DNA from 2 places in the Paenibacillus sp. Marseille-P2973 genome. Region 1 is predicted to be linked to the other one. Evidence: a T-box and tRNA genes for the amino acid it is inferred to sense, from the RefSeq annotation. Region 1 holds a T-box; the other holds one or more tRNA genes.
What was found. A T-box is a leader RNA that pairs with one kind of tRNA and senses whether it is charged. The one in region 1 lies ahead of argS (arginine--tRNA ligase), so its partner is inferred to be a tRNA-Arg.

Region 1 (6,798 bases):
GGCTTCGATTCTTTGGAAGGATGCTTCCAAAGCGGACCAAGCGGCTGAGGCAATGAGAATTACCGCTCAGGATCTTCTGGAAATGGAAGTGATCGAGGAGATCGTACCGGAGCCGAAAGGCGGCGCTCACCGGGATTATGAGACTACGGCATCGGCGATCAAGGACGCGCTAATCCGACATTTGGAAGAGCTTACCGTAATGAACCCGGACGAGCTGGTAGAAGACCGTTACCGCAAATTCCGCAAAATCGGTGAGTTCGCCGAAGGAACGCCAAAAGAGAATCCCGTACAGGTGGAAGAATCCATTATAGATTCGTCCCTAGTGGGTAATGACTAGGTAGACTGTTACAATATGAGAAACTTCCTATACAAAACGGGTATTTTGTAGTAAATTTAGTTGTTGGAAAAGATGTATAGAGAGAACTTAATAAACGGAGGAAACCCAAAATGCGCAAAACAAAAATCGTCTGTACTATCGGTCCTTCAAGCGAATCGTTAGACAACACCAAGAAACTGATCATGGCCGGGATGAATGTCGCTCGCCTGAACTTCTCCCATGGAGATTTTGAGGAGCATGGCAACCGGATCAAAACGATCCGCCAAGCGAGCGAAGAGCTGGGGAAATCAATCGCCATACTGCTGGACACAAAAGGTCCTGAAATCCGCACCGGCAAATTGAAGGAAGAACCGATTGAGCTTGAGCAAGATGAGTTCATCACGCTGACTACAGAAGAAATTCTCGGCGACAAAGACCGCCTCTCCATCACATACAAAGAATTGCCTGGAGACGTGGAAGTGGGTTCGACCATTCTGATCGACGACGGTTTGATCGGTTTGACTGTAGTGGATATTCAAGGAACGGAAATCAAGTGCCGCATCGTCAACGGCGGTACGATCAAGAGCAAGAAGGGCGTAAACGTACCCGGCGTAAACATTTCCCTGCCAGGCATCACAGAGAAAGATGCTAACGATATCAAATTCGGGATCGAACAAGGCGTCGATTTCATTGCGGCTTCCTTCGTTCGTAAAGCCAGCGACGTGCTCGAAATTCGCGAGCTGCTGGAAAGTCATAATGCAACTCATATCCAAATCATCTCCAAAATCGAGAACCAGCAAGGTGTCGATAACCTGGATGAAATTTTGGAAGTGTCCGACGGTCTGATGGTAGCGCGCGGTGACCTTGGCGTGGAAATTCCAGCTGAAGACGTGCCTCTCGCGCAAAAACGCATGATCGAAAAATGTAACCGCGCTGGCAAGCCTGTAATCACAGCTACTCAAATGCTGGATTCCATGCAGCGCAACCCAAGACCTACACGCGCTGAGGCGAGTGACGTAGCGAACGCGATCTTCGACGGTACAGATGCTATCATGCTGTCCGGAGAAACAGCTGCAGGGAAATATCCTGTAGAATCCGTTCTGACGATGTCCCGCATCGCAGAAAAAGCGGAATCCGCTTTGGAATATCGTGAAATTTTCATTAAACAAAGCAATGCACAACAAACAACGGTTACCGAAGCGATCAGCCAAGCGGTTGCTAACTCCGCTCTGGAGTTGAATGCCAAAGCGATCATCACTTCGACCGAAACCGGCTATACGGCTCGTATGGTATCGAAATACCGTCCAAAAGCCCCAATCATCGCCGTAACTACCGTTGACCAAACTTGCCGCCGTCTTGCCCTTAATTGGGGTGTGACACCGGTGAAGGGTCAAGTAGCTACTTCCACCGATGAGATGTTTGATAACGCCATGAAGGGCGGACTGGACTCCGGCCTCGTTAAAGAAGGCGACCTCGTTGTTATTACAGCGGGTATTCCGCTGGGCCGTTCCGGCTCGACGAATTTGGTTAAAATCGGCCAAGTCCGTAAATAATAGTAACCATATACTTGAAAGCAATGGGACGTCCGGAAACGGTCATTCCATTGCTTTTTTGATATATTAAGAACTATGGATTCATAATGCGCTGAAAAGCGGATATTCTCGGCAAAAGGGGCGTAATCATGATGTATATCAGTGAATTGGAAATCAAGCCTAAATATTTTGAATTCGATATGATGGGGATTATTTATCATGCTCATTATCTGGGATGGTTTGAAGCCGGCCGGACCAAGCTGATCGAGGATTTGGGCTTCAATTATATCCATATGGAACAGGCTGGCTATATTTCACCCGTGCAGGAAATGCGGATCGAGTACAAGAAAGGCATCCGTTACGGAGACGAAGTCCTGTTAAAGACATGGATCAGAAATAACGGCGGGGTAAAGACCGAATACGGTTATGAAGTCTGGAACGGGGAGGGGGAGTTGTGTGTCGAAGGCGTCTCCACTCACTATGTAGTCCGGCGAGAGGATTTTAAACCGGTCCAGTTTAAAAAGGTTTTCCCTGATTGGTATGCGGCTTTTGAGGAAGCGAGTAAATTTTGATTCTGCTAAACCAAAACGGTACAATACTCTTAGAATCGATTGTCGGCATCATAAAGTAGATATGCTGCAAGAAAAAGGAGTTATTATATGCGTAAATGGATAGCCGTTTTGATTGTTGTGGTCCCGATCGTTGAATTTTGGGGTTATGTGGAAGTTGCGGAAAGACTGGGCGTAGGCAAAACGATCTTCTTGACATTGGCCACATCGGTTATCGGCGGCTTAATGATGCAGTTTGAAGGGCGAAAAGTGCTTGCGGATGCGAAGGCGCAGATGAACGGCAGGCAGATTCCGGGTAAGACTATGATTGAGGGAATGTGCGTATTCGGCGGAGGAATTTTGCTGCTGATTCCGGGTTTCGTGACCGATATCATCGGATTTACAATGGTCTTTCCGTTGACTCGGCCGCTATATCGGCTATTGCTAATGAAGTGGATCGGCAAAAAAATCAAGGACGGCTCGATCACTTTTTTCCGGCGTTGACTTTTCTTTGATTTTGCTATATATTAAGTTCCAATTATTTTCTTAATATCTGTGAACGGGATAGTATGTTGCGTGAATCCATGACAGCGAGCCGGAAGGGTGGAAGCCGGTATGGAGGCCGCGAAGGAATCGGACCCGGGAGATGGTTTGCCGAATTGAAGCCGGTATTGGGCGGCTTAACGTAGGCAAATCCGGTGGTTGGCCGTTATCCTACAGAGTGGCTGATGCAAGTTTCAGCACTTAGAGTGGTACCGCGGGAATTTCAAGCTCTCGTCTCTTATTTGAGACGGGGGCTTTTTGTATTTTAACAATTGGAAGGAGCGTCGCTGTAATGGAGTTTTTCAAAAAGACGATTGCCGCAAAATTGTCCCCTTTGCTGGACGGAATTTCTGAGGAAGAGGTGCTCGCGTTGCTGGAGTACCCGCCGGATAACACGATGGGCGACATTTCGCTGCCTTGTTTCAAATTGAGCAAACGTCTCCGCAAGTCCCCAGCGGCCATTGCGGATGAACTGGAGGCCGGTATTCAGGGAAGGGATGAGAAGCCCGGTGAAATAGCCCGGACCTCCTCGGTGTCGGGGTACTTGAACTTTTATTTGGATCCGGCAGTTATTGGAGACCAAGTTATTAGCGGAATTTTGTCCTCCGGGGATCGTTATGGCTCGCAAAACATCGGAAAGGGAAAAACGATTGTTATCGATTTTTCTTCTCCCAATATCGCAAAGCCATTTCATGTCGGACATCTTCGGTCCACGGTGATCGGAAACGCGCTCTATCACATATTTTCGTTTCTGGGATATACCTGCATCGGGGTCAATCATCTCGGCGACTGGGGTACCCAGTTCGGCAAGCTCATCACGGCTTATCGGATGTGGGGAGATCCGAAAAGGCTGGAGGAGGGGGCCATCGATGAACTTCTGAGTCTGTATGTTCGTTTTCATGAGGAGGCCGATAAGAATCCCGGACTGGATGACGAAGCAAGATCGTGGTTCACGAAAATAGAGCAGGGCAATCCGGAGGCGTTAAAGATTTGGCGTGAATTCGTGGAACTTAGCCTGGCCGAATTCGAAAAAATTTACGATCTGCTCGGCATTCGGTTTGATCACGTCACCGGGGAGAGCTTTTATAATGACAAACTGGAGCCCGTCATCCGCGAACTGAAGCAAAAGGAGCTGCTTGAAGAAGACGGAGGAGCCTGGCTGGTCAGGCTGGAGGATTATGATATGGCCCCCGCGCTGATGCTGAAACAGGATGGCAGCTCGCTTTACCATACGCGGGATGTAGCGGCGGCTTTGTACAGGAAGAGTGCCTATCAATTTCATAAGGCTGTTTATGTTACGGATTACTCGCAGAGTCTGCATTTCCGCCAGTGGTTTAAAGTTGTGGAATTGATGGGCTACGAGTGGGCGGAGGACTTGGTCCACGTTCCATTCGGACGTGTAAGCCTGGAAGGGGCAAGCCTGTCGACGAGAAAGGGAAATGTCGTCAAGCTGGAGAATCTTTTGCACCAGGCTGTTTCGAAGATCAGGGATATTATTGAACAGAAGAACCCCGGGCTGAAGAGCAAGGAAGAAGTGGCAAGACAGGTCGGCGTCGGCGCGGTCATTTTCAATGATTTGAGCGCGAACCGGATCAAGGATATCGTGTTCTCCTGGGAGGATGCGCTCAGCTTTGAAGGAGAGACCGGGCCTTATGTTCAGTATACCTATGCGAGAGCCTGCAGTGTGCTGCGGAAAGCGGTGGGGGAAGCGGGGCGGAAGACGGCTGCGGCGCCGGGCCAATTCTTAGATTTTAATTCTTCGCTTGTCACCGGGGAAGCCGAGTTTGCTCTTGTCAAGCAACTGTCTCTTTTTACCGAGAGAGTCGAGCAAGCCGCAACCAAAATGGAACCGTCCATGGTCACCCGTTATCTCGTGGATACGGCCCAGGCTTTTAACCGGTTTTATCATGATTGTCCGATATTAGTCGAAGACTCCGATTTACGCACGGCAAGGCTTGCTTTGGTGGAAGGGGTGCGAATTACGCTTCGAAACGGACTCAAGCTGATCGGGCTGCAGGCTCCCGAAGAGATGTAGGTCTATCGTACACGATTAACGCAGCCTTCCGTTTACGATGTAGTTGCGCAGGTCGCGAAGTACGCCCGCACGAACGATTGCCCCAAAAACAACGAAAGAAACCGGGCCGATAATCAGTCCGAGCACTCCGAACAGCTTCAGGCCGACGAACATGGAGATCAGGGTGGGCAAAGGATCGAGCCCGACGCTGCTGGCCAGTACTTTAGGCTCGATCAATTGCCTTGCCACCAGGATGATGCCATACAGAATGGACAATCCGATGCCGAAGCCCGTGTCGCCCGACATATAGGCATACACCAGCCAGGGAACCATCACCGTTCCGACGCCAAGATAAGGAAGCAGGTCCACAAAGCCGATCAGGATCGCGTAGGTGAAAGCCGAATCCACGCGCAGAATGAGCAGTCCGATTAGAACGATAACTGCGGTAATCGATATCATGATGAATTGGGCGCGAAGATACCCGAAGAGCGCTTTTTGCAGGTCTTTCCATACCTCGCTTCCGGTTTTTCGGAACGGGGAAGGAACTAGGCCGACAAGAAAAGTCATGTTTCTTTCCCAATTTTTACTGATAAAAAAAGTCGCCAGCAGGATGACGATCAGAATGACACCCAAATTCGGCAGCGAGGTGAGCAGGTTCACGATCCCGCTTAGAAACCCGCTGAGGAGGCGTGAAATAGCGGAGCTTATCGTTGATGTAGTGTTGTCGATATTTTTGTTGATCGTATTTTCATAGCCGGGATTGCTTGCGATAAAACTGTTGATCTCATTAATAATATTTTGAATTCCCTCGCTCTGGCTCCATTCGACGAACCAGCCTCTCCATTCCTCTATGTGGAGGTCCAGCGACTCGGCCAAGGTAATCAGTTCTTTTACAAGCCGGGTAACGGCCGCGGAGAGAACGATGCCGGCACTGCCGAAATATAGAAGCAGCGAGGCGGTAACAGCCAGCCATCGAGGCAACTTTGCCGCGGACTGGAGCCAGCGGACGAGCGGATTCATGGCGTAGGCGATCAGCCAGGCGATCAGGAACGGATAAATTAACGGCAACAGCCAATAGAATAGAGCGGTCAGCGCGATCAGCACGATACATACCCAACTGCCGCGCAGCAGGCGCTTTGTCATCACATGATCCAAACGACATCCCTCTTTTCCGGACAGGTCCTCTTCTACCCTATTACTTAGCCTATTTTTATATTCCGGAAACAAGGATCACGGTTACCTCTCTCAAAAAAATATTACTATATATACACAAATTGGAATTTGGTATGTGACAATTGTCGTTGCTAACGAAAACGATTACAAAAAATTATTTATATACGTGATAAAACAATTTGATGCAGATGTCCGCGTTGAACGTGTTCCTTTGATCTCTAAAATCCAGTATGATTATTTTGCAGGCCATAAATGTTTCATTTTTTTGTCATTACGGGCTACGTATTGCGCAGCTCTGAAAATTTTAAACTTTTAAATTGAAAATGTTTTCATTGGCTTGTTTGGCTCATATTTCGGTTCCAAAGGAGAGATGTATTATGACAGCTACCAAAGGCCTCGAAGGTATTGTGGCAGCTACTTCATCGATCAGTTCCATCCACGACGGGGTTCTCGCTTATCGCGGGATTAACATTGACGACCTGGCGGAACGTGCGAGCTACGAAGAGACTGCTTATTTGCTTTGGTACGGCAAGCTGCCTTCCAAAAACCAATTGGCAACCCTGCAGGAGCAGCTAAGCGATTATGCTCCGGTTCCTGAAGCGGTACTAGAGCAAATGAAGTTGTATCCAAAAGACGCCAACACGATGGCTGTCCTGCGTACGGCGGTGTCGG
Region 2 (6,798 bases), on a different contig from region 1:
GGGCTAGAGTCGAATCCAGCAATGCGCCGATCAGCTCGGGCGTATCGAAGGAGATCCAGTGATGCTCCGTGCCGAGCTCCTCCACCATGCGCTTGATCCAGGGCGCATCGGCTCCCGGCTGATAGCTGTGAGCCTGAAAATATTTATCGTTATCCACGTAATCCACCGAATACGTATGCACCTGCCCCTGACCGGTCCGCCGGTAATAGTCGACGGCCAATGCAGTCAGTGCGCTGGAATCAAGACCTCCGGACAGCAGCGTGCATACCGGAACATCCGATAACAGCTGACGTTCCATAGTGTCCTGCAGCAAGGTTCGGATATTGGCGGCGGTCTCGTCGACGGAATCCGCGTGGGGTTCCGCCTCAAGCTTCCAATAAGCATAGGATCGGAGTCCGGCGCGGCTGAAGATCATAACATGCCCTGGACGCAGCTCGTGCATGTTTCGATAAATCCCATGCCCGGGTGTCCGCGCAGGACCGACAACGAAAATTTCCGCCAATCCTTCTGGTCCGATCACCGCCTCCATCTTGGGATGCTGAAGGATGGACTTCGGCTCCGAGGCAAAGATCAAGGTTTCGTTGATTTCACTGTAAAAGAGCGGCTTGACTCCCAGCCGGTCCCTCGCAAAAAACACATGCTCCCTCGTGCTGTCCCAAACCGCGAATGCAAATATGCCATTCAACCGATAGACGCAATCCGGTCCCCATTCGATATAAGCCTGAAGCAGTACCTCCGTATCGCAATGGGTCCGGAATGTACGGCCCCTTCTGCGAAGTTCATCTTTCAATTCGGGGGCGTTGTAGATTTCTCCGTTATATACAATTGTATATGTCGCCCCCTCCTCCTGAATGATCATGGGCTGGGCCCCGTTCTCGGGATCCATGACGCTCAGGCGGCGGTGTCCGAACGCGCAGGGCCCGGAAATCCAGGTTCCCTGGGCGTCCGGGCCTCTCTTTTCAAGACAGGATGTCATTGACTGCACCAGGTTCGATTCTGTCGTCAAATCTCGATTCCATTCGATAAATCCGGTAATTCCGCACATGCTGGTTTCTCCTCTCTAAGACGGCTTCCGTTCTCTTCGTCGTTCCGGTGAAAAGTAATATCAAATTATGCCTGGCAGAGGCATAAAATGTCTGTCCTTTACGGAAAACTATGAGTAAAAAGGGGATTATTCCCCGGGTTAGGAGGGATGGACGTGGAAAAAAACACTTACTATGTATCGCTTCAGGGGCGTTCTTTACTGGAGGAACAAGGGGCGGCGCCCTATGAATGGGTGATCCGCGCGACACCGGAAGAAGCTGACATGATAAGTCATATGTTGGAGCAAATTGATGAAAAAGAAACGAGCGGCTTTATCGCATACACCTTTCCTTGGCCCGATACGCCGGAGGAAGATGTCAACGCCAACTACCAAAGCAATATTAATGAACTATATCGGCAAATTTACCGGCTTGGAACAGAAGAGACCCGCGAGCAATTGCGCAGCTCACTTGGTTTTGATTCGGATTAACATATTCAGATAATGATGGGGGCCGGAGTAGGAGTAGGAGTAGGGCAGGAGTAGGGTAGGAGCACGAGCACGAAAAGGAATAGAAGAAGGGGGCCGCCACTGCAAATGTATTACATTAAAGATGCTACATTCAGAAGAACTACGGAGTATGACGGGGTCTCCTGCGCGGAAATCCAGGTGAGGCCGGGGGCCGTCGGAGATCCCGATTTGTTTGTGTACATCGCGCGGTCTTCCGGGGGAGGGGGCGGGGACCGGAGCGGTGGCGGAAAAAACGAATACGAGATCATCCGCATGATCCGGAGCGATGCCGATCTCGAAACCGACTGGTATGACAACAGCATGCATCAAGCCACCGCCGTAGTGGCCGAGGAGGATTTCTGCGAATCCGGCTGGCCCGCTCCCGAGATCCAGCGGGAGCAATTCCTGCAGCGACTCCTTGCGCACGACGGCATCGCCTCCCGTTTGCAAGAGGAGCTGGGTCGCAAGGTGTAATAACCTAACCAATACGTGGAGTGGCTTGGGTGGCTCGGAATGCATGGTACGGTGTGGTACTGCATGGCGTGCGTGGCGTGCGTCGCATGGAGGAGTAATCGGCCAGCATAATATAACCATGTCAGTAAGCTTAGTTACTTGGCAGGCAGAACGGAAAGGAAATGTCTAACGGACATCAGAGACCTTAAACTCGGGAAAAAGGGTGGTTTTGCAATCTAACGGACATCAGAGACCTTAATTGGCTTAAAAAGTAACTTGGCATGGAAAATTCCCGATAATAGCGTCTCCTGTGTCCGTTAGAAATCAAAATGGACCAAATCAGCCGACTTAAGGTCCACCATGTCCGTTAAATCTTCTACTATACGATCGCATCCAAGAGCCGATCTATCTAGCTGCGTGTTACCTCACATTAACTAACTTAAACTATTACGTGGCTGGGTTGGTAAACCGTGGTTTTGAGTACTGTGGCATAGTGGGGTGTGTAAGAGTAATCGGCCAGCATGTGTGACCATTTCAGCAATCTTAGTTACTTGGCCAGGCAGAACGGACCGGAAATGTCTAACGGACATCAGAGACCTTAAACTCGGGAAAAAGGGTGGTTTTGCAATCTAACGGACATCAGAGACCTTAATTGGCTTAAAAAGTAACTTGGCATGGAAAATTCTCGGTAATAGCGTCTCCTGTGTCCGTTAGAAATCAAAATGGACCAAATCAGCCGACTTAAGGTCCGCCATGTCCGTTAAATCTCCTACCATTGATCGCATCTGAATTCTGATCGCATTTGAATTCCAAACGCCATTTAGCCATATATGCCAGGACACAGTGTTAAACACTAACCAGTTCGCCGCTTACTTCCAGACGATGTTAAAAATCGTCAAAATAATCCTCTTTGAAAAAACCAAAGGATGCGTTATAATAATTAACGCATCCTTTTTTTACATACTATATGTCCCAGTAGCTCAGCTGGATAGAGCAACGGCCTTCTAAGCCGTCGGTCGGGGGTTCGAATCCCTCCTGGGACGTAGTCAAGAGCCGGTTCATTGCGAACCGGCTTTTTTCGTCCCTGGGGATAAGAACCCCTACAAGGGGTTCGTCGGAGCGAGGCCAACCGTGCACCACGGAAACGGCTGAGCGGAGTCTCGCGCCGAAGCGCGAGTACACCTCCTGGGACGTAGTCAAGAGCCGGTTCATTGCGAACCGGCTTTTTTCGTCCCTGGGGGTGAGAACCCCTACAAGGGGTTCGTCGTAGCAAGGCCAACCGTGCACCACGGAAACGGCTGAGCGGAGTCTCGCGCCGAAGCGCGAGTACACCTCCTGGGACGTAGTCAAGAGCCGGTTCATTGCGAACCGGCTTTTTTCGTCCCTAGGAATAAGAACCCCTACAAGGGGTTCGTCGTAGCGAGACCAACCGTGCACCACGGAAAAGGCCGAGCGGAGTCTCGCGCCGGAGCGCGAGTATCCTCCTCCGTCGTACCAGCTATTTAATCGCGACGAGCAGCGCTCCGGCCGCGATCAGGACGACGCCGGCTGCAGCGGTCCAGGAAAGTTTCTCGCCGAGGAACACGAAGGCCAGGATCACGGCGATGACTACGCTCAGTTTGTCGATCGGGCCGACCTGGGATACTTTTCCGTACTTCAGCGCGAGAAAATAAAACAGCCAGGATAATGCGCCGGCGATACCGCTCAAGAAGATAAACGAGAGGGCCTTTTTCTGCGCCATGATGTCCGCCAGCTGCGTAAACTTGCCCTGCACAGCAACTACACCAAGCAGGAATAGGGCCATAATGACGGCCCGGATTGCCGTGGCGGCGTTAGCATCGATGTGCTGCAATCCGATTTTACCGAAAATCGCTACCAGTGCGGCGGACACGGCGGATAATAACGCATAAATTAGCCAAAGCGGCATTTGGTTAAACAACTCCTTTCGAGATATAAATAAAGAAAAACCCTTTGGAATCCAAAGGGTTGATGTTATGTAATATGGAGCGGGTGAAGGGAATCGAACCCTCGCCTCAAGCTTGGGAAGCTGGCGTTCTACCATTGAACTACACCCGCATAAGCGACTTAAATATTATATCATACGGAGTAAAAAGATCAAGTATTCCGTTCTCCGTCCGAATTCGTCAATCGCCCACTACATGACTACGATTCGCCTTGCGGCAGCTAATGCCCGCAATTCGACATTAATTTTTTCCTTCTCCTCTACGGTCAGTTGCAAGGATAAGCCATAGTGAAACAACTCGGCCCCATGAGGGTTCTGCCAGCGAATTTCTCCGGGAAAAGTGTAGCTCTCTTCACTCAGTTGAAAATGGACCGCGGCACCGATCGAATGCTCGGCGGCATGAAGATTAAGGCCGGTCTGAATCCGGCAGCCAGACTTGCTGATATCAATCAGTTCAGCTTCGGCCAGTTTGCTGTTGACCGGTTTGAGATCGATGGATTTAATCTCGATCCAACAAGTCATCGGCGGGTTGATCGTATAACGAAACGGTTCGTTTCTGCGGGAATTCATGTCTGGTTATTGAACCTCCAAAAGGCAAGATATTCCGATTATACGCGAAAAGAGGGGATTTGGACATGAATCTATCGCCCCATTTAATGAACAAAAAGTCAAAAAGCGTGGCCGAAGGAAATTTCTCCTTAAGTCACGCCTTTTTATATTATTTCGTGGCCATACCGTTCATGATCAGTGTGATCGTATGACGAATCTCCTGTTCCTCATCCCAAGGTGCTTCCGGCACCACCAGAAAATGGGTAACAAACAAACCGATCATGGCCGTCGAGGCAAAACGAAGCAAGGCAGGGGTAGGCAGGTCGACGACCTCTCCCTTAGCTTTGAAATGTTCAATAATTTCCATGAAGCGCTTGAATACCCTGGTTCCGATATGCTGCTTGAATTCTTTCTGGAGCATGGGCTGGAACGGAATTTCCTGCAGCATAATTTTGATGATTTTGAGGTGCTTACGGGCAAAATTCATCCGATTGACCGCCACAGCGTACAGGAAGTCCTCCAGCGTAGGGTAGTCGGTCTCCAGCACCTCTTTAAATTCGTTCAAGACAAAGGGGGCAAGCAGCTTGCTCATCATGGGGGAAACGATGGAAATCAGAAGCTCCTTTTTCGTCTTGTAATGCCGGAAAATCGTTCCCTCAGCCACTCCCGCTTTCTGGGCGATTTCACTGGTGGAGGAAGAGGCGTATCCTTTCTCGGCAAATACCTCCACGGCGGCTTGCACGATTCTGAGCTGCTTTTCGGTCATTTTTTCGTCGCTCATTTTAACGATTTCCTGGATCCACTGATCGACGGGCTCCACGGGTTCCTGCTGCGGCATAACTTGATTCCTCCTGCAAATGACTATTGTTACCTCATATTAACATAAGGGGGAGGGATCTATTCAAATCTTGCGGTGTTTGCGCAAGGCGAGCACATTCAGCAGCATGAACACAAGCGAGAAACCGATCAGAACGAATATGTTCCCTGCAATCGTATCCCATCCCTTGCCCCGAATCATTACCTCACTGAGCGCCTCGGTCCCGTAGGTTAGCGGCATAACAATTTTTAGCTGCTGCAGCCATTCCGGAAGAGTTTCCAACGGGAAAAGACCCGATAAGAAGAGCTGAGGAACAATAATGAGCGGAATAAACTGAATCATCTGAAGCTCGTTGTTGGCAAACGCAGACAGCAATGTCCCGAGGGTTAAAGCGGTCATCGACAAAAGCAGTGTCAGCAGCAAGACGAAGGCAAAGGAACCGGCCATGAGGATCCCGAGCACTTGGATACAGAACCATGAGATCAGGAGTGCCTGAAATACCGTGAAGATGCCGAAGCCGCCGACATATCCGACCACCAGCTCCCAGCGCTTGATCGGTGTCGAGAGGAGTCTCTCTAGTGTTCCGGTTGTACGTTCGCGCAGGAAGGACACCCCGGCGATAAGAAAGACGAAGAAGAATACGAAAAATCCGATCAAGATCGGTCCGAACTGGTCGATGCTCGTCATATCTTCCGATCCATGAAGATAGGAAACATTCATCTTATCTGCCGCTCCGTTCACATCCGGCTGAAGCTCTCTTGACACCTTTTGCAAAAGCATTAGTACGGATTTGTTTACAGTCGGTTCGCTTCCTTCCAGCTTAACGTCCAGCCCGTTTCCTGACTGGGTGATTATCGCATCTATCTTTCGTTCGTCGAGTGCCTGATCTGTTCTCTCCTTGTCCTCATAAGTAAAAATCGTGGCTCCCTGTTTTTCCAGGCTTGTGACTAAAGGGGCGGGGATCTGGACGATACCCAGGTTCGGTTCATAATCTTTCCCGTTAAATACCAGGTGCATTAAGGTCAATACTACGAGTGGAGCAATGAAAATGAGGGCCAGCGTCCTTTTATCACGGCGAAATTGACGAAGAATGCGTAACATGATTGCCCAGATTTTCATGACTCTCCACCTCCGTAATAAATAAATGCTTCTTCGATTGTTTGTTTGCCGGCCTGCGAGATGAGGGCGGACGGTGTATCGGCAGCGAGAAGAGCGCCGTTTCGGATCATGCCGAGGCGGTCGCATTTCTCCGCTTCGTCCATTACATGCGTAGTCATGAGAATCGTGGTGCCTTTGGCATTCAAGGCCTTTAACTCGCTCCAGATCGACTGCCGCAGCAGAGGATCGATGCCGACGGTCGGCTCGTCGAGGACGAGCAGCGGAGGCTCATGCAGCAAAGCGATCGCCAGCGACAATCTTCGTTTCATACCTCCTGAATATTGATCCACTCTTTTGTGCAAATCATCGCCAAGGGCGACGATCTCC

Region 2: it has a tRNA-Arg gene. The T-box ahead of argS (arginine--tRNA ligase) is inferred to sense a tRNA for this amino acid. The anticodon was not compared.

The regions. Positions count from the first base shown of each region.
Region 1 covers NZ_JAGQEH010000003.1:9,974-16,771, forward strand. Annotated here, with positions in the region: gene KB559_RS06825 (acetyl-CoA carboxylase carboxyltransferase subunit alpha) at 1-337, shown strand, start outside; gene pyk (pyruvate kinase) at 448-1,869, shown strand; gene KB559_RS06835 (acyl-CoA thioesterase) at 1,998-2,420, shown strand; gene KB559_RS06840 (FxsA family protein) at 2,508-2,900, shown strand; T-box leader at 2,943-3,181, shown strand; gene argS (arginine--tRNA ligase) at 3,232-4,974, shown strand; gene ytvI (sporulation integral membrane protein YtvI) at 4,990-6,108, opposite strand; gene KB559_RS06855 (citrate/2-methylcitrate synthase) at 6,504-6,798, shown strand, end outside.
Region 2 covers NZ_JAGQEH010000009.1:58,149-64,946, reverse strand. Annotated here, with positions in the region: gene asnB (asparagine synthase (glutamine-hydrolyzing)) at 1-1,045, opposite strand, end outside; gene KB559_RS17400 (hypothetical protein) at 1,199-1,513, shown strand; gene KB559_RS17395 (hypothetical protein) at 1,619-2,005, shown strand; tRNA gene KB559_RS17390 (tRNA-Arg) at 2,954-3,027, shown strand; gene KB559_RS17385 (EamA family transporter) at 3,483-3,911, opposite strand; tRNA gene KB559_RS17380 (tRNA-Gly) at 3,987-4,060, opposite strand; gene KB559_RS17375 (PilZ domain-containing protein) at 4,140-4,517, opposite strand; gene KB559_RS17370 (TetR/AcrR family transcriptional regulator) at 4,666-5,334, opposite strand; gene KB559_RS17365 (ABC transporter permease) at 5,398-6,432, opposite strand; gene KB559_RS17360 (ABC transporter ATP-binding protein) at 6,429-6,798, opposite strand, start outside.